3 regions of the Parabacteroides sp. AF18-52 genome follow, and region 1 is predicted to be linked to each of the others. Evidence: riboswitches for the same ligand, from Rfam matches in the RefSeq annotation. Region 1 holds a riboswitch; each other region holds the start of a gene.

What was found. Region 1 has a riboswitch for thiamine pyrophosphate ahead of DWX23_RS03650 (sulfide-dependent adenosine diphosphate thiazole synthase). Riboswitches for the same ligand answer to the same signal wherever they lie in the genome.
Region 2: another riboswitch for thiamine pyrophosphate. It lies ahead of DWX23_RS05265 (TonB-dependent receptor); the one in region 1 lies ahead of DWX23_RS03650 (sulfide-dependent adenosine diphosphate thiazole synthase).
Region 3: another riboswitch for thiamine pyrophosphate. It lies ahead of thiD (bifunctional hydroxymethylpyrimidine kinase/phosphomethylpyrimidine kinase); the one in region 1 lies ahead of DWX23_RS03650 (sulfide-dependent adenosine diphosphate thiazole synthase).

Annotation. Positions count from the first base shown of each region.
Region 1 covers NZ_QUGR01000001.1:872,819-879,400, reverse strand. Annotated here, with positions in the region: gene DWX23_RS03670 (glycoside hydrolase family 2 TIM barrel-domain containing protein) at 1-1,531, shown strand, start outside; gene DWX23_RS03665 (GAF domain-containing protein) at 1,642-2,109, opposite strand; gene DWX23_RS03660 (MATE family efflux transporter) at 2,186-3,538, shown strand; gene DWX23_RS03655 (AAA family ATPase) at 3,584-4,225, shown strand; TPP riboswitch at 4,243-4,338, shown strand; gene DWX23_RS03650 (sulfide-dependent adenosine diphosphate thiazole synthase) at 4,399-5,169, shown strand; gene DWX23_RS03645 (hypothetical protein) at 5,261-6,223, opposite strand.
Region 2 covers NZ_QUGR01000002.1:408,434-415,015, reverse strand. Annotated here, with positions in the region: gene DWX23_RS05285 (DUF3868 domain-containing protein) at 1-659, shown strand, start outside; gene DWX23_RS05280 (hypothetical protein) at 717-1,085, shown strand; gene DWX23_RS05275 (thiamine diphosphokinase) at 1,204-1,839, opposite strand; gene pnuC (nicotinamide riboside transporter PnuC) at 1,823-2,422, opposite strand; gene DWX23_RS05265 (TonB-dependent receptor) at 2,427-4,625, opposite strand; TPP riboswitch at 4,688-4,804, opposite strand; gene DWX23_RS05260 (SusD/RagB family nutrient-binding outer membrane lipoprotein) at 4,936-6,543, opposite strand.
Region 3 covers NZ_QUGR01000001.1:511,444-518,025, forward strand. Annotated here, with positions in the region: gene DWX23_RS02105 (BamA/TamA family outer membrane protein) at 1-729, shown strand, start outside; gene DWX23_RS02110 (DUF5686 and carboxypeptidase-like regulatory domain-containing protein) at 980-3,532, opposite strand; gene DWX23_RS02115 (AAA family ATPase) at 3,663-4,211, opposite strand; TPP riboswitch at 4,387-4,472, shown strand; gene thiD (bifunctional hydroxymethylpyrimidine kinase/phosphomethylpyrimidine kinase) at 4,501-5,349, shown strand; gene DWX23_RS02125 (thiamine phosphate synthase) at 5,346-5,948, shown strand; gene DWX23_RS02130 (thiamine phosphate synthase) at 5,933-6,582, shown strand, end outside.

The DNA of each region.
Region 1 (6,582 bases):
AGGACATGGTATCCCGGCTCTTTTCGACGAATGGGCACATCCTGCTTGCTATACCTATAAAACATTGCAGGACGATCCGAATATCCGTGAGTTCTGGGGAATCTCCCTCGATAAGATGTGGAGCGGTTTGTTCGATGCTCCCGGCGGTTTGGGCGGTGCCATCTGGGGATATATCGACGAGACATTTATGTTACCCGAGCCTAAGATGGGTACTTCTTTCTGGAAGGAGTTTGCCCATACTGCCAAGCCGGAAGACTTTCAGGGGAACTGCGTAGGATATGGCGAATGGGGTATTGTAGATGTCTGGCGTCGTGAGAAACCGGAGTTCTGGTCTACCAAGAAAGCCTATTCACCAGTACGCCTGTTAGCGGAGCAGGTCAGTGATTATACAACGGGTGAACGTCTGGTTCTTCCGGTATATAACCGTTTCGATCATACGAACCTGAATGAGATAAAAGTACGTTATCAATATAACAGTATGGAAAAAGATATCCGGATGGCTTCCATCGAACCGCATCAGAAAGGTGTTCTGATCCTTCCCGCTGAAGACTGGAAAGAAGGTGGCGAACTGCTTGTCAGTTTCCTTACAGCGGAGGGAGATTTGATCGATGCCTCGCTTGTCACATTAGGGCAACCTAAAATCACACTGCCGCAACCGGATCGTAAAGGTTCGCTACTGGTCGAGGAAAGTGCTGACCGTATCGTGGTAAAAGGCGATCGTTTTGAAATCCCGTTCAGTAAAGAAACCGGCCTGATCTGTCATGCAACGGCCGACGGGCAGGTCTTTATAGAAAAAGGTCCTTTCCTGAATCTGGATATCAACCTGAACCATCTGACGGGAGCCGAAGTGCGTAAGAGTGCAACCAAGTTCCTTACATCGGATGCCGACTGGCAGAAGCAGAGCATCACTTATACAAAACAAGGCGATAATGTCCTGGTTATCCTGAACGGTCGTTATAATGATGTGGATACGGATATCCGTCTATTGATCTCTCCCGAAGGACGTATGGAGATCAATTACCTGACGAACGGACAACCGAATGGTTTTCTGCGTGAAACAGGTCTTTCTTTCTATCTTCCTGAAACGATGGACCGGCTGAAATGGAAACGCCGGGGACATTGGAGCTATTATCCTTCCGGTGCTTTTGCAGGCAATGAAGGAGAAACCTCTCTCTATAATCCGAACAAAGTGCCTTATGGAGCCCGTCCGGAACAACCCTGGCAGTGTGATACGCACAATTATTATTATTGGGCAGATGCCGGAGCGAATTGCGATCGCCCGCTTACTCAAATGGCAAAAGGAATGAAAGAAAATATCTATTTCTATACGTTGAATGCCGGTAATACAGGAAAAGGCTTATCGGTTCTTTCACCGGATGCCACTGTAGCCTGCCGTTCAAGTAAACGCGCAGATGGCCAATTGATCCTGTACGTCAACAACCGTTGGGATTATCCGGAAATTGCCTGGGGAAATTATTGTAAGACATTGGAGGCTAACCCTTGCTATGGCAAGATAGAGATTGTCTTCTAAATATTACAAAAGCCTATAAATGAAGATGTGTCAAAATAGATAAACCGTCTGCGTTATCTGCGTCTGGTAAATATCAATTCTGGCACATCTTCATTTATATTATGTTACGGTTAAATCAACCGGCATATCTTCTCCAGATAAACAGCATCTGTCTCATCGAAACTATTCAACTCATCGCTGTCGATATCGAGTACAGCTACCACTTTCCCGTCACGAATAACCGGAACTACAATTTCAGATTTCGAATCGGAGTTACAGGCAATATGTCCGGGGAATAGATCTACGTCAGGAACAATTTGAGTGGTTGCCTCTTTCCATGCCGTACCGCAAACACCTTTGCCATACCGGATACGTGTGCAAGCTATCGATCCCTGAAAAGGAGCGAGCACCAGCATATCGTCTTTGACTATATAGAAACCGACCCAAAAGAAATTGAATGTCTGTTTCAGTGCCGCTGCTACATTTGCCATATTGGCGATCGTGTCGTTTTCACCAGCCAGTAATGACTCTATCTGGGGGAATAGTGTTTGATACTGCTGCTCTTTATTTCCAACGCTTATGATTAAGTTCTCTGCCATCTTTTAAACTATTATAGTAGAACAAAGGTAAAAATTAATCGGAAATATCCGTACCTTTGCATATCAATTGGTTTTTATGGCAAAAGAAAACTCTCCTCTGGTATTAGGTACCGAACGTATTGGAAAACTGCTTACGCAATACGCTATTCCGGCGATTATCGCCATGACGGCATCTTCGCTTTATAATATGGCAGACAGTATTTTTATCGGACATGGGGTTGGGCCGCTGGCTATCTCCGGTCTGGCTCTGACCTTTCCGCTTATGAACCTGGCGGCAGCTTTCGGTTCGTTGGTCGGGGTAGGGGCTTCTACGCTTGTGTCTGTTAAATTAGGGCAGAAAGATTACGAAGGTGCAAACCGGGTTCTCGGCAATGTATTAGTGCTGAATGTCCTTCTTGGCGTCGCTTTTACCTTTGTCTTTTTGTTCCTTCTCGATCCGATCCTTTATTTCTTCGGGGCTAGTGAGAATACGATATCGTATGCACGCGATTATATGCAGATCATTCTCTATGGAAATGTGGTCACACACATGTATTTGGGATTGAATGCCGTATTGCGTTCATCCGGTTTCCCGAAACTGGCCATGTATGCGACACTGGCTTCGGTCGTGATAAACTGTATATTGAATCCGATCTTTATCTTTGGATTCGGCTGGGGAATCAAAGGTTCCGCATGGGCTACTGTGATTTCTCAGGTGATTTCACTGACCGGACAGATGATCCATTTTTCCAGACCGTCGCAATTGCTTCATTTTAAGAAAGGTATTTATAAATTGAAGAAGGAGATAGTAAAAGGTATCCTGTATATCGGTATGTCTCCTTTCTTGATGAATCTCTGTTCTTGCCTGATCGTCATCCTGATCAACCGTGGATTGAAGGAGTATGGCGGAGATATGGCTATCGGGGCCTATGGTATTGTAAACCGTATCATCTTCCTGTTTGTAATGATCATTATGGGCTTCAACCAGGGTATGCAGCCGATTGCCGGATATAATTTCGGCGCCCGTTTATATCCTCGTGTGACGGAAGTGACCAAGCTGACGATGAAGTGGGCGATAGGCGTTGCAACGACGGGTTTCCTGTTATGCCAGTTGTTCCCGACTCTGATCGTGAATATGTTTACGACCGACGATGAATTGGTGAAAGCTGCTGTGTTCGGTCTTCATATCGTATTTGCCGTCTTCCCGATCGTGGGGTTCCAGATGGTGGCAACCAACTTCTTCCTTTCGATCGGTATGTCAAAGAAAGCGATCTTTTTGTCGCTTACCCGTCAGTTATTGTTCCTGATCCCTTGTTTGATCATCCTTCCCCGTTTCTTCGGAACGTTAGGTGTCTGGATCAGTATGCCGGTAGCCGACACGATCGCAACGGTCGTAACAGCAATTGTACTGGTAAATCAATTCAGGAAGTTTAAACATGTACCAAACTAAAAAAATATTGTATATTTATCGCAGGATAATCAAATCTGGTAATTTATGGATAACAAGATCATATTGACCATTGGCCGTCAATTTGGCAGCGGTGGACGAGAAGTAGGGCAGAAGTTGGCGAAAGCGCTGGGCATCGCTTATTATGATAAGGAATTGATGGCGATAGCAGCGAAAGAGAGCGGCTTGAGTGAGGAGTTTTTTGAGAAAGCGGACGAACGGGCTTCCAGCGGACTGTCATATGCATTTACTATGGGATATTCCTATATGGGAATGTTTACACCTTACAACGACATTTTGTCGAACGACGGATTATTCAAGTTTCAGAGTGACGCTATCCGCAAGTTGGCGGCTGAGCAGTCGTGTGTCTTGGTAGGACGTTGTGCAGACTATATCCTGCGTGACGATCCCGACTGCCTGAGTTTCTTTATTCATACCACTCCCGAACATCGTATCCAGCGTATTATAGAAAGACAAGATGTAACTGTCGAGCAGGCAAAAGAATTGATGATGAAAACCGATAAATCGCGTGCCGCTTACTATAATTATTACACCAATAAAGAGTGGGGAGTTGCTTCTTCTTATAATTTCTCTATCGATGTATCTGTATTGGGTGTAGACGAAACAGTAGGGTTTATCAAAGACTTTGTTGAACGGAAAATGAATAAGCGGCCGCCACATTTCGGATAATTTATTATCTTTGCTGCGACTTATCATAGGGGTGCCTTAATATACAGGCTGAGATTATACCCATAGAACCTGCCCGGGTAATGCCGTGAAGGGAGAATCGGTAGAATTGCTAAATAAAGGAGAGCTTTACCTCTATGTGCTCTCTGATGTTTAAACACTAATTATTTAATGTAATGGAACAGATCGTTTCAACAGGAATTATTGACTCTTATTTTGCAAAACTGAAGAGCAACTTATCAATTGATGTGGCTATCGTAGGTGGTGGCCCTTCCGGTATCGTAGCAGCTTATTATCTGGCTAAAGCCGGTAAAAAAGTGGCTCTTTTCGACCGTAAACTGGCTCCCGGCGGAGGTATGTGGGGCGGTGCTATGATGTTTAATGATATTGTCGTACAGGAAGAAGCTATGCCGATCGTAAAGGAGCTGGGTGTTTCTTATCATGATGCAGGCAACGGTACTTATATAATGGATTCGGTTCATACTACTTCTGCATTGATCTATCAGGCAACAAAAGCCGGTGCTACTATCTTTAACTGTTATTCGGTGGAAGACGTAGTATTCCATAACGATGCCGTAGCCGGTGTTGTAGTGAACTGGGCTCCGGTAATCCGCGAAGGTATGCATGTGGACCCGCTGACTATTATGGCTAAAGCTGTATTGGAAGGTACAGGACATGACTGCGAAGTAGCCCGTACAGTTGCCCGCAAGAACGATATCCGACTGAATACTCCGACAGGCGGTGTGATCGGTGAACGTTCATTGAATGTGGAACTGGGTGAACAGACTACCGTTGAAAACACAAAAGAGATCTATCCGGGATTATTTGTTTCCGGTATGGCTGCCAACGGAGTTAGCGGAAGTTTCCGTATGGGGCCGATCTTCGGCGGTATGCTGATGAGCGGAAAGAAAGCCGCAGAACTTATCTGTGAAAAGCTGAATAAGTAAGATCAGATAATGATATCATATGAAAAGGACGGAAATCTATAGAAGATAACCGTCCTTTTTCAATTATAGTAACATAAAAACTCATGCCTTTTTACATATTCTCTACAATCTCCCGTTGTTTCTTGAAGAACTGTATCCGTTGCATTTCGCCGCTTTCGGATATCATCGTGGAGAATTTACGTAAGGACTGAATCCATTCCTTCATATTTTTGCACATCTCTTTATCCCTCGAAGTGATCGAGTTGATTGAAAAAATCCGGATCAGGCTTAATTGCAGGCTCGATGTTTCCACATAGCTGTATGTAGCTTCAAAATTGATGTTAGATATATATATATGTATATCTTTACCTGTATCAAATTTGCCTTTGGAAGCAATAGTTTCCAAATCGTCTAATAGCTTGAGGAGTTCTTCTTGTAATTTAGTGACTTCTTCTTCTGTAATTAAATGAATACTGGCGAAATATTTTATATCGTTCACCAGATAGTTAAACATCATGCTATCCCATATATAATGTGTTGTTTGTATATATGAACTAGCTTCGACAAATGCCTTTTGGGCACGCTTAAGATCATCGGATATATTCAGTTCTGAAAAGTTCTTTACACAATTTACCTTTTCATTCTGGTACATCCATTTGAATAGCCGGAACCTGGACAAATTATCGTATTTCAGGTAATAAGTCTGGGGGATCATATTTGAAGCCGTACTAAGTTCCGAGGTCGGATCATCCCGTAAGGATTCAAATAATTCAACGTAGTGGTCAAGAATCGCGTAATACGTTTTGATAGGATCTGAATAATGTAAAAGATTCAGGTCGAACATTGCGTTATTGGTATAGCTTATACCCACGATCTGATCCAGGGAAACTCCCAATTTCTTTGAAATTATAGAAGCTTCATTGAGGGTGAAAGGGACTTCGCCGCGTAATCTTCTGTATACGGCTTCTTTTCCTATATAAAGAATATCCATCAGGGTGTTCGCTAAGTTGACCCCATCCGGAATTTTATCTTTCATTACCTCGATCAGATTTGTATTTAATACATCTGTATTCATTCCAATTCTCCCTTTTAAATAATATATATGTTCAATTATTAAACAATAAACAATGCGTATTGTTTCGGAAAACGCAACAATAGACGTTAAAGTGTCTCCATGTTACTTATTTTCGAAAAAGACGAGTCGGTAAATACTTGAATGAGAAATAGACGCGTCTCAAAATACCTTATTTGCGAAATAGAACTCCCGTATTTGCTTCGTAAATTCGCATATCTCAATTAAGAGAGACGGCAATGATGGTTTGAACGAATAGTTATTGCAGTTTAATATTAATACTAAGTGATGTTAATTGAAATAGCATTAGAATGGATGAACTTTATTTTATTTTAGTCTTAGATTTTTTGTTTATAAATTAT
Region 2 (6,582 bases), on a different contig from region 1:
TCTTTACATTAGAAAATGAGCCGGAAGATTGGGCTGGTTTCAAGACACAGGTTGTGGCTGATTCGGAGGTGCCTGCACGTGATGAGGTACTCGGTATTATAGCTAGTGATCTGCAGCCTGACCAGAAAGAGGCCAAATTACGCGCTTTGAAAGGTGGATCGGCTTTCAGTTATGTATTGAAAAATATTTTCCCGTCATTGCGCCGTTCGGAATACCGTATCGACTATACGGTCCGCGAGTTCACAGTGGAAGAAGGCCGTGAGATTATCAAAACACGTCCGCAGCAGTTGAGCCTGAGCGAAATGTTTGCCGTAGCCAATAGCTATGAAACAGGAAGCAAAGAGTATAATAATGTATTTGAAATAGCTGTACGTATGTATAGCTCTGATCCGGTGGCGAATCTGAATGCTGCTAATATCTCTATAGGAAAAGGCGATTATGCCGCTGCAAAAAATTATCTGTCGAAAGCCGGTGATTCAGCGGAAGCGATCCATGCCCGTGGTGTTTTGAAATTAATTGAAGGTGATCTCGATGGAGCTGAAGTGTTATTGAAAAAGGCAAATGATGCCGGTGTGATAGGAGCAGCTAATAATTTGAGAGAATTGCAGAAGAAAAGAGATGACAATGCTCTGTTTGATAGTTTCAACGCACATAATTGATACATACACCGTGTGAGATTGTTATAAATAGAGTCTATTTTTGCATTGGAATGATTTATGAAAAAGCATAAAAGTAATAATATGGAACATGCTGCACAAGTCGAGAACGTTTTAGTGAACGAGATCAACAACCGGAACGGAGTACATCTCTATCTGGAAGGAAACAAATGGTGCGCCTATGAACGTTCCGCTTATTATCTGGCTCAGCTGAAAGTGCCGGTTGTAATAAAGAAGGAAGTAGTTCGTGACGGATATGACGTGATTTTGTTGAAAGCTTTTTTTGAAGTGGACGACATGCGTTTGCCTCTTGCTCCGAAAACTATTTTGAAACAAGTGGCTGATGATAAACTATTATTTCAGCTGAACGATCAGATAGACGGCTTCCCGGAATGGAAAGCTTGTCAATTGAATAAATTACCAGCATAAAAGGTGAAGCCGTGAGGCTTTGGTTAAGTATACTAAGTTGTAAAATTGAGGGTGTATTAAGTCCCCGGAAGTGAGTGGTTATCCTTCCGGGGCATTTTTTTTAATTGAGAATTGAAAATTAGAGAGGGGTTTGGAAATAAACGATCAGCCGGGCATCCGGAGAAAGGGTGAGGATAAATTCCGTTCCAGTCGCTTCGTTGAGGCTGCCTTGCCACCAAGATGTCAGACGGCGGCGGGTGATGGGCCAGCGGAGACCTTCGGTTGTTATTTCTCCGCAGGGATACATGGAAAAGATAGAGATTTGTTGGCCGGGTGTGCATGGCAGTGTTGCTGTTTGTAGCACGGGAACAAAACGGCCGTAATCGGAAATCATTTCTACCTGATCGAATAAAGGTGCGTAATCTGTCAGCAACGATATATTTCCCAGTGTATGGTCTTCGCGCAGCCCGGTAGCTCCCAGGATCAGTAGGTTCCGGAAGCCTGAAGAGTGGGCGAAACGTACGGCTTTAGTGAGGTCGTTTATTTCCTGGTCTTCTACCGTATGGATGCGGTCGTCATATAGTTGCAACATTGCGGGGGGGATGCTGTCGAGGTCGCCGACGATAGCTGTAGGGATCAGTCCCCGTTCATACAGGTTCTGCACTGCCCCGTCGCATGCAATGATGGCCGGTGCGGATTTTAAAAGTTCCAACGGCCCGGCTGTTTGCGGAAAACTACCGTTAGCAACCACTATACAATCATAAGATGTTGTCATTTGTATTTATTCCTTTCTTTTTCCACGTATAATATCCGACAATAGCTAAAATGCCGTAGCAAATGTACAAAAACATAGTAGGATATAAGCCGCGCAGATAATAAAGATAGACGGATACGAAATTGACGATAACCCAGAATATCCAGTGTTCGATAATACGGCGCGCCAACATCCAGGTGGCAACGATTCCGACGGAGGTGGTGAATGCATCGCCCATAGGGATCGGAGAGTCTGTGAAATTGTGGAGTATGTAATAAAGCAGAGCGTATATGGCGAGGATAGCTGATGCTATCCCCGCGAATAATGACCAGGTGATATGACGGTAGAAAATTGTGTCATCCGGGACTTTTTCTTCGGAAATATTTTTTTCTGCGCAGGTCCATTTTCTGAAACCGTAAATGCTGATGGCAACATAGTAGATATTCAGTCCCATATCGGCATATATTTTAGAGAAGAAGAAAACAAAAACGTAGACCAGTGAGGTCATAAAACCGACAATCCACATTGCTTTATGCTGTCTGATCTCCAGTAACAGGTAAAGAAAACCTGTTATGACACCGAAATATTCCAGTAGTTGCTCCATTTTTTCAGAATTTGAATGTTACTCTTGCCATGACATTTGTACCTGCCTGGGTGAAATAGCCGTCATATTTGTGGACTTTACCTCCGCTGATGTAGGTGGAAACCCAGGCGTTTGTTTCATATTGTTCGTTAAAGAGGTTGTTGATCGTAACATCAACTCCAAGCTCTTTGATGAATTTTGGTTTGAAGACATATCCAACACGCAGGCTGTTCACAAAGTAAGGATCGATCGAACGGTCTTTGGTGGAAGTGTTGTCGATGTACTGACGGCCTACGAACTGTGAGTTGAAACTCGCGGAGAATCCTTTCAGATTGAAGTCGAACATACTGTTGGCAATGATACCGGGGGAGAAGGCTATATCTGTTGTTCCCAGGTATTCGCTAGCCTGGCCACCGTTATCATAATCGTCCATAAAATGAGTATAGTCTTTTATTTTGTTACGGCTTAGGGTAACGTTTCCGTTCCAGTCCAGCCAGTGAGTGATACTTACACCTCCGGTCAGTTCGATACCCATACGATAACTGTCTTTGATATTGCTGGTCAGAGCCTCACCGATTTCGCTGATTTTGCCACTAAGGATCAACTGATTGTTATAATCCATAAAATAGAGGTTGGCACCGACACGGAAACGCTCGTTACCGAAGCTATAACCGGCTTCATAATCGTACAGGGTTTCGTGTGCGGGACGTTCATGGGGTTTGGCTTCCGTGAAATTGTCGCGGTTGGGTTCCCGGTTGGCAACGGAGAAGGAGATGAAAGCATTATGGCCGTCTTTCTGGAAATTGATGCCCGCTTTCGGGTTGAAAAAATTCCAGTGCTTGTCTACATCGACATCACCGCGGGCTTTGTCGTCACTCCCTTTAATGGTATAATGAACACCGCGGTATTGCAGGTCGAGATATCCGTTCAGATACGGGTGGAATCGGTAGTTGCCTTTTACATAAAAGTTATAGTCCAATTTGTTTCCTCTGTTACGGTAATATTCGTAGTCTGGCTGTGGAAGTGCTTCTCCGCTCTTTACCCACATGACACGACCGAAATGGTCGCCTACATATTTGTTTACAGCCGAACCGAAACTCATCTGAAGACGTTCGGAACGGTAGTTTGCACTGTAGACAACGCCATAGAAATCATTATCCAGCCATTTACGGCGGACGAGGTCTGATTTGCGGATGGTATCGCCTTTTCCGTTTATGTATTCGGGTAATTGGTATTTTTCGAAATCTGAATCTGCTTTATAATCTTCGTAATACCCTTCCCCATGTGTATAATGGAGAGTCAGGTTCATGTTCCATAGGTCACCCAGGCGTTGGCTGGCCATCAGATGATAGTTCTGTTGCCAGTAATTGTCAGTCTGGTTGTTGTAAAACTTTTTGACTCCCTTTTCTTCGTATTCTCCGCACGGATTGTAGGTTCGGTCGCTGTTCAGAAGAGAGGAGGGAACGCCGTTCCATGCCTGATACGTCTTCTCTATATTTCCGAAAGTATGGAAACGGACCAGCGTGTTATCTCCGTAATAAGTACCGGAACCGAAGTAAGAATGCATATTGGCTTTTGCCCGGTCGATATATCCGTCACTTTGTACATTGGAATAACGGGCATCGAACACGAAATGGTCATGGAGTAATCCGGTTCCCAGCTTCACTGAGTTTTTAACGGTTCCGAACGAACCTGCCGAAAGGGAATATTCGGCATAAGGTTTCAGGTCCGGCTTCTGTGTCTGCATGGCAACGGTAGCCCCGAAGGCTGCGGCTCCGTTAGTGGATGTTCCGGCTCCGCGTTGTATCTGTATGTTGTTGACAGATGAGGCAAAGTCGGACATGTTCGCCCAAAAGACCGTATGTGATTCGGAGTCGTTGACCGGCACGCCATTTACTGTGATGTTGATACGGTTGGCGTCTGTTCCGCGGATACGGAAACCGGAATAACCGATCCCTGTCCCTGCATCCGAAGTCATGATGACAGACGGAGATTGAGAGATCAGATAGGGAATACTCTGGCCGTCGTTTTTGCGGGTGAGTTCGTTTCCGGATACTTCGCTGTAGGCTACCGGAGTCCCTTTGGCTACCCGGGTGGCTGTGACGACTACTTCGTCCAGCGACAGATCGCGTGAAATTTTTAAAGAATCGACAGGATCCGGTTGATTTTCCGCTGTGGCCCATGTGGCCAGCGAACCGGCAATAAATAATAATACACTTTTCATCCTTTTTACCTTATTGTTTAAAAACTGATAAATGAATAGGAGAGGAGTGTTGTGTGAAGAAGTATACCATGTTTTACAATTCCCTTCGGCGGCATTATCCGTATCAGGTAATATGGGTATAATCTCAGCCTGCGGTACGTACGATATTCGGTACGCTGCAAGCACCCCTTTGTATTCGGATGGCAAAGGTAAGGAAAGTTAGGGGATTGTACAAATGATAAAACCGCCGCGAATCACTTCGGGGCGGTTTCTGTTCCACAATCTACCATCAATTATGTTGTAATTATTTACTGTGGATATTTTCTGTATGCTATTCAATCGTTGTATACCATGTACTCTTCATCCAGTTCAGCGGAGTGTACCAGGAATCTTCCTTACCTCCCAGGTGGGCATTCAGATTATCCGAGTTATAGTCTTTTTCGTCAGACGGATACTGGATGCGGTCGAGAGGCAGGGGAGTGGCAACGGACTGGTTATCACGTTTGAAATAAATTTCCGGATAACCGGTACGGCGAACGACGTTCCAGGCTTCATATTCCTGGATTGCGCCATGATGTATCCAGCGTTGTGTCAGAATACTCTTCTGAGGATTGCTGGCATCCCACTGTGTTTCGGCATACGCTTCTACGACAGAAGCGGACGGAGCTGTCAGTGCATCGCGGAAAGTTCCTGTAGAATTCAGGTCGAAATAAAACTCGGTAGAGAGTTTCATTGCATTTATGAATTCACTTTTGGCATTGCCGCTGGCCCAGTTGTTGGCATAAGCTTCCGCCTTCATAAAAGAAACTTCGGCAGCTGTCATCCAGAGACCAGGGAATCCCGGGTTACGGGTGAAGGTCGATGTATCCAGTGCGGCGTAATATTTAGCAGTACCGTGTGTCGAGATACTCAGGTTCGTTTCCTGGTCCGTAATGGTTTCTTTCGGGTCGAGGCCGATATACTCGTTGTTCCAGTTACTGTCGTATAACACTTCCAGACGAGGGTCTTCATTGTTTGTGTTTGCATTTAAGGCACGTTGCATAGCACCTGACATGCGGTTGTAGCGGGTGTTTTCGATTGCGTTCTGCAGGTCACGGTCGAAGTCGAACTGATCGTCGTCGGTCTGTGGTACAGTGATATTATCTGAATTGACATCTACCATAGGATAAGTTCCCGGGTTTTCCAACATCGTCTTGATCGCTGTACGGGCTTCGTTGACCAGATCGCCGTTGGAGGCAAGATGGGTAGCAACACGTAAACGCAATGAGTTTACATATTTCCGCCATAAGGAAACATCTCCGTTGTTTACGTAATCTTCTGCGCTCAGGAAAGTACTGGCATTAGATGGAAGCGAACGGCCGTTAAGATATGTATTGACTTCGTCCAGGTCGGTCAGGATCATCCGGTACAAATCGATGTCCGAATCGTATTTGGGTTTGGAGGTCGCAACATTCCCGGTTGCCCATAATGTACCGGCTTCAGAGAATGGAACTCCTCCCCAGGCAGAACACACTTCATACAATTGTTCTTCCATCACAGTACGTCCCAGCAGGAAGAAGATACGGTAATCTTCTTTTTCTTCTTCCGGAAGATTATTGAATTCGCTTTCCAATACTCTGAACTGAGTCAGTGTATTGTAGAAGTTTCTCCAACGTTCGTTGAAATAACCCTGTCCGGCACCGGCAAAGCGGTCCTTGCTGTTTGTATGGCCGATAACGCCGGAGAACAGGCCGGAAGTGGTGGAAGATACATAGTATCTGTAATAAACCGGATTCATCCATGTATTGGAGGCTTGCCAGACACCGACCATTAAAGCCGGACATGTCACCTTTTGCGTTTTCGACGGATCCTGGTATTGGTCCGTAAATTTGTCGTCACTGCAGGAAAACGTTGCCAGTAAGGCTGCGCATCCGAGTGCGAGTGCATATATTTTTTTCATAAATCTTTCAATTTTATTATTCTATATTTATTTCGTCGA
Region 3 (6,582 bases), 360 kb from region 1:
CGGAGTTATTTCCAGATCTACCCTCGCTTTGTCTGGGAGATACACCCCCACTTCTATCTGGGAGGGCTGTTCGATATAAATTTTACGGATGCCTCGGATATTAATCCGGTAATAGAAATAGATCCCTACTTCAACCGGTTCAAGCGGAAATATCTGAATGTAGGTATCGGTGGATTGATCCAATATGATACCAGAGACGATGTAGCCACACCGACACGGGGCGTATTACTAAGTGGAAATATGAAGGCTTTCGGCAAGTATCTCGGAGGCACTTATAATTATGAAATACTGGAACTTGAATATCGGCACTTTGTAAATGTGTTCCGCCCCAGAAGTACACTAGCATGGATCGCCAAGAGTCAGATCGGCATGGGAGATGTCCCCTACTCCGAATTACCGTCTTTCGGTTCGCCTTTCGACCTGCGCGGATATTACTGGGGTAAATACAGGGATAAGTCTATGGCTTACGGAATCGTGGAATACCGCCATATGTTCGGTTCTCAGGCTAAATACAAAAGCGGAAACTTCTGGGCTAAATGCGGTTTTGTCGCCTGGATGGGAACCGGAACGATCGGTAATACTCCTTTTGACTGGAATAAATGGAAACTGAATTTCGGTGCCGGATTACGTGTACAAATGCAACCGGGTAAAAACTTCCGACTGGATATAGGAAAGGAACCGGGACTGGATGGAGTGCAGGTTTATATGAATATGACAGAAGCATTTTAAAGGATTTACCAAAACAGGACTACCGTTGTAATTATCAACCAATTACAGTTTCCTCGTAGTTTTCTTATTTGGAAACTCCAGTTTCCTCCGCAGGGAACTACAATTTCCTGCCTGGGAAACTGCAGTTTCTTCCCTGGGAAATTCCAGTTTCCTGCTTAGGAAACGAGAACGATACTGCATAAAAAACTTCCGTTGCCAGTAACATGAATTACGGACAACGGAAGCTTTATTTATATTTCAAATATGCCGACTAAAACGACAACTTCATCGAGAAGCGAATACCTTTTGTCTGTATGCCCGGATGATCACGGTAAGTCAAACGCCATACATAATCGAGACGAAGGAACTTAAAGATGTTTTCGATACCTACCCCGGCTTCCATATAAGGCGTATTTCCTAATGTATAGGATCCTTCCGGGAACAAATACAGATCTTTACCGCCATAATAAGGGTTATTCTTATCTGTCAGATTACCCCACATACCACGGAATGAAAGCACCTCTCTCCATTTCAGCTTTTTAATCAGCGGAAGACGGTTCAAAAGAAGTCCGTTCATGAAATAGGTAACATCCCAGGATGCGTATTCATCACTGATAAATTCCATTGCGTTCATGTTCGTATAGGACTCCGGCTGGATTGTATATGACAAGTTTGCATTTGGCAATATCAGCAATGGATAAGGAACCTTGTCCCACACCTTGCCTGCCTTACCGATAATATCGATGTATCCGAAAGCAGAGAACCAGAAACGTTTCTGGATACCCAGGTCTGTACGGTTATAGGTATAATCGGCACCCAATACACCTTTTCTTGCTGTAATATGGCTCAAAGTGATTACCGGAGCATCGAAAGTAATCGGATAACGGTAATTACGTGTCTGATAGAATTTCTCGTTCGGAGCATAGCGGAACTTAAATTCCAGCTCTGTCATTGAATAAGATTTTATCGGAGTGATACGGCCATCTTCTTCTATTCTGTCGAAAACAGCATAGTCTGTCGAATATTCTTTCTTGTTACGCAGGACAGCACCGTAAGCAATACCGTTATAATGTTCGCGATAGTAAGTCAACTCGGCATTTCTCAAATAAGTAGCACGGGTATCTCTCTGACGTTTCCATGCCAGGAAGATATTATCCTTGTTGGTGTACATATACTGTTGTCCCAGCTGGTTGATATCGTACAGATATTCCAAACGAATGGAATTGACCGGATACTCTTTACGATATTCTTTCTTATCGTTGAACGAATACTCTATCAAACCATTATATTTGATCTTCCGGTCTGTCGTACCGTAAGCGGCATATCCTTCCAGGAATAATCTTTTACTGAAAGCAGTCGTAGTCGTACCTCCGACACGGAAGCGGGCACCTTCGATCGCATTACCACTGATAAAGGTATTGGCCGGTCCAAACTCAAATTTGTTTTTAACAGGATCAGTATTTGTGCCTATATATCCCGAAGTCAGGATCGTTATGATCTTCTCCGTCACATAGAATATCGGAACCGAACGTAATTTCTCCATCAGCTTATCGACCGTATTCTGATTCCGCTTTCCGGCTTCCTCGGGACGATTCAGGTCCCAGAAATCTTCCGGTTGTTTATAGGCATTCTGCAGCGTGATGACCGGAGCACTTTCTTTAAATATCCCATCGTCCTCAGGAGGCAGGAAAGAATGATTGCTGTATATGTTCAGCCTTCGGGCATACATGCCTTTCGACTTCTCCGTCAGCTTAAAGTCTACATTTATATCATCTTTGGTTATGATACGTGTTCCGTCTTCCGTCCTTTCAAAAGTCTGTTCGATCGTCATTCCACTGACAAAGTTCAGGTTGATGTTTTTAGGAACATTCAATATCGCCTTCTTGACGAAATAGGTAGAATCGAGCGTCACGAACAAATGCCCCGTAAAGCCAAAGCCTTCGGAAACAAAAGGAACAAACCCCAGGTCCACACATTGTTGTCCGTTGACCTCCAATGTATCAAGCAGATAATACTTATAGAAATTAGGCCCCATGCTGGACAACGGGCTTACAAAACGTTGCAGGAAGAGAGGAATATCATTCTTAAAAATATCTACTTCACGAAAAACTTCTCCCAGGAACTGCTGCATGCCATCACGTGAGAAAACTTCATCTACACCGGCAGCCTTGGCTCCCAATACGACTCTTTTCTCCACCTTAGGATCTTTACGGTAAAAGACACCTTCCACCTTCTCTTTTTCCGATACGGGCAGGATAGTCTTGCCGATATCCAACGTATCGATATAATCGATCAGGAAGTCGAATTTACCGGCTTTACCATTTTCCTTTTTGGGTTTCGGATGATAATCGTTCATTGCGAAAACCATCTTCTCATACTGGCTATAGCTGAAGTAATCGTGGTTACGCGGATTGTTACTTTCGCGTGAATCGATCACATTCTTGACGAAGGCGACGGCCGGATTCTCTTTTTTACTGTATTTTTCCTTTTTGGGCTTGACTACAACTTCCGAGATAGCGAAGCTGGAAGGCGCTAAAGCTATCTTGAAATAATTCTTCTTTCCGACAGCAACTTTAAACTCTTTTTCTTCGTATCCAAGATAAGAAACGGATAAAGTTCTTTCATTAGATGATGTTGTCAGTGAAAACTTCCCGTCATCGTCTGTCGTTGCTCCGATAGTTGTACCTTTCAGTATAACTGAAACATATGGTAACGTTTCTCCTGTGATCGAGTCCGTTACAATTCCGTTTATTATTGTGTTCTGACCCTTTGATGCAAAAGCTATCAAAACGAATGTCAGAATAAAAACAATCTTTTTCCCCATTATTTTATATTAACTCCCTCGTTAAACTCCGCAAAATTATAACAGATTCTTTTTTCTGAATGTTCCAAATTGAACCGATTATATTCCAATTGACAACAAAATTCATTAAAAGGCCCCAATATTGATGTTTTCAGATTGAATTTATACGATCAATAATGAAATCCTTCCTTGCTTCCACAGGCAATTGGGGTACTTCGATCAATGTATAACCTGCATTCTCATAAACATCTCTCATTACATAATATGTATCTATCGCTTCATTAAATGATTGTTTACGTTCTTTATCTGTATGGTATATACTTTCCCACGGGGGAAGTATAAAAACCTGTTCACTATACCTATATTTATTAACGGCCAGTTCTATGTATTTCCGGTCGTTCAACCCTATTAACTGTGCATAAGCCAAAGTATCAGGTATTCCCCTGTCAAAGAACAGGACACCTTCCTCTTTTGCATGTGCAAGATACGAATCGACAGAGCGTTCCAGCATTATCTTCGTATATAACCCGGTATCTTTCCAGGGCAAGGCATCTCCTCCCTGCAGTTGTTGTTCTTTGATTATATCTCGTGCAACCTCTTTTACAGTCTTTAATCCATCTTTTTCAAGTTCTTCAATTAGCGATGTTTTACCTGTTCCAGGCCCTCCGGTAATCACATACAAGCCTTTATTATTCAACATGTTCAGTCACCTTTAAGATTGTTATGGTAAAAGGAAACACAATCCGGAAGAAAAGCTATAATGCCGGATATGTACTCGCAAATATACTGGATTATTTCTTTATATGTATCAATTCTCTCTTAAATTTAACAATTCACTTTTGTTTTCTCCTGTCAATCTTTCTACCTTTGTCCGCGAAAAGGGGGTGCCATACTGTAAACGGGCTGAGATTATACCCTGTGAACCTGATGCGGGTAATGCCGCCGTAGGAAAGACAGATAAGGCTTTTTCCCTCCTTTGGTATGTAAACATGAAAACAGATACGACGTATCGCTATCCGGTAGCACTTACAATTGCCGGTTCCGACAGTGGTGGCGGAGCTGGCATACAAGCAGATATCAAGACATTCTCCGCCATCGGTGTTTACGGAGCTTCCGTCATAACATCGGTCACAGCTCAGAACACCCAGGGTGTCAGAGGCATTCAGGCTATTTCTCCCGAGATATTGAAAGGGCAACTCGATGCTGTCTTTGAAGATATTACGATCGATGCTGTGAAAATAGGAATGGTACATAACAAGACGGCAGCCGAAATTATCGTTGAAACAATAGACAAATTTTCTCCCGCATATATCATACTGGACCCGGTGATGATCTCTACCAGCGGGAATAAATTGCTACAGGATGATGCCATCGAAATCATAGTCCGCGAACTGTTCGTCCGAAGTACATTAGTCACTCCCAATATCGACGAAGCAGAATACCTGTCAGGTGTAAAGATCTTCTCCGAAAAAGATATGGATTTGGCTGCCGGAAAATTATTGTCCCGGGGCTGCAAGGCCGTTCTAATGAAAGGCGGCCATCTGAAGACAAAAGATATGACCGATATATTATATATGTCGGAAATGTCTCCTGTCCGCCTGTCCGCCGAAACGATAGAAACGACGAACGGTCATGGGACTGGCTGTACATTATCTTCGGCTATTGCTGCTTATCTTGCTTTGGGTATGAATCTGCCTGAAGCAGTCGGTTCTGCCAAAGAGTATATCACACAAGCTATTCAGAGTGGAAAAGATGTAAAAACGGGTCATGGTCATGGCCCGTTGAATCATTTTTTTGCCCCGGTTCCATTACATAAAATAGAAATGAATAGGTCATGAAACTGATAGCCATAACGACTCCTAATTTCTTTGAAGGCGAAGGTCTGATCCTGACGGCTTTATTTCAGGAAGGAATGGAAAGAGTGCATTTGCGTAAACCCCAGGGGGATAAACAGGTATTACGTTTATTATTAAATACCGTCCCGGAGGTGTTTCACTCCCGTATCGTCTTACATGATCATTTTGAACTGACATCGGAATATAATCTTGCCGGCATCCATCTGAACAGCAGGAACCATATTATACCGGAAGGTTTCAAAGGCAGTATCAGCCGTTCCTGTCATTCCTTACAGGAAGTAAAAGAAAATCGACAACTCGATTATGTCTTTCTCAGCCCTGTCTTTGAGAGCATATCTAAAGAAGAATACGGTAGCGGTTTCTCTTTGGAAACTTTGCAGGATGCCGCTTCCCATAAGATAATAAATGAAAAAGTAATCGCTTTGGGTGGTATCAGTAACGAAACGATCCCATCGATCCGTTCAATAGGTTTCGGAGGCGTAGCCGTTTTAGGTGCATTGTGGGGAAAAGTGCCGGATATATCACAAAAAGAAACAATTATCAATCAATATAAAAATATACAACTATGCCTGAAAAGATAAACAGCCGGTATGCTTGTTTCACGGAAGAGAACACACTTCCGTTGATGTTCATCACACACCGTACTGAAAAATATACAGAAGAAGACCAGGTCAAAATAGCCCTGGAAGGCGGATGTAACTGGATACAGATACGAATGAAAGACAATCTTACCCTCGAAGCTGCCGAAAAGCTGGTTCATTTAGCAGGATCATCCTGTCGGGTATGCATAGACGACAACCTGGAGATCGCTATTAAAAGCAAAGCTCTCACTGTACATCTGGGTAAGAAAGATATGCCGGTCAGCGATGCCTGGAAGATTATCCGTCAACAAGGATACGGCGACCTTTTCCTGGTAGGTGCTACAGCCAATACCTTTGAAGATATCGTGGAAGCAGACAGACAGGGCGCCTCCTATATCGGTCTTGGCCCATATCGTTTTACAGAAACAAAAAAGAACCTGAGTCCGATACTCGGTCTCGAAGGATACAAAAGAATCATGGAACAATGCCGGGAAGCAGGACTAAAAATTCCTATATTTGCAATCGGAGGAATCCGGTATGAGGATATCGCCCCTTTGATGAGTACCGGAATTACAGGGATCGCCGTATCATCGGCTATTACCCAGGCGCCCGATCCTGTAAAGGAGATGGAACG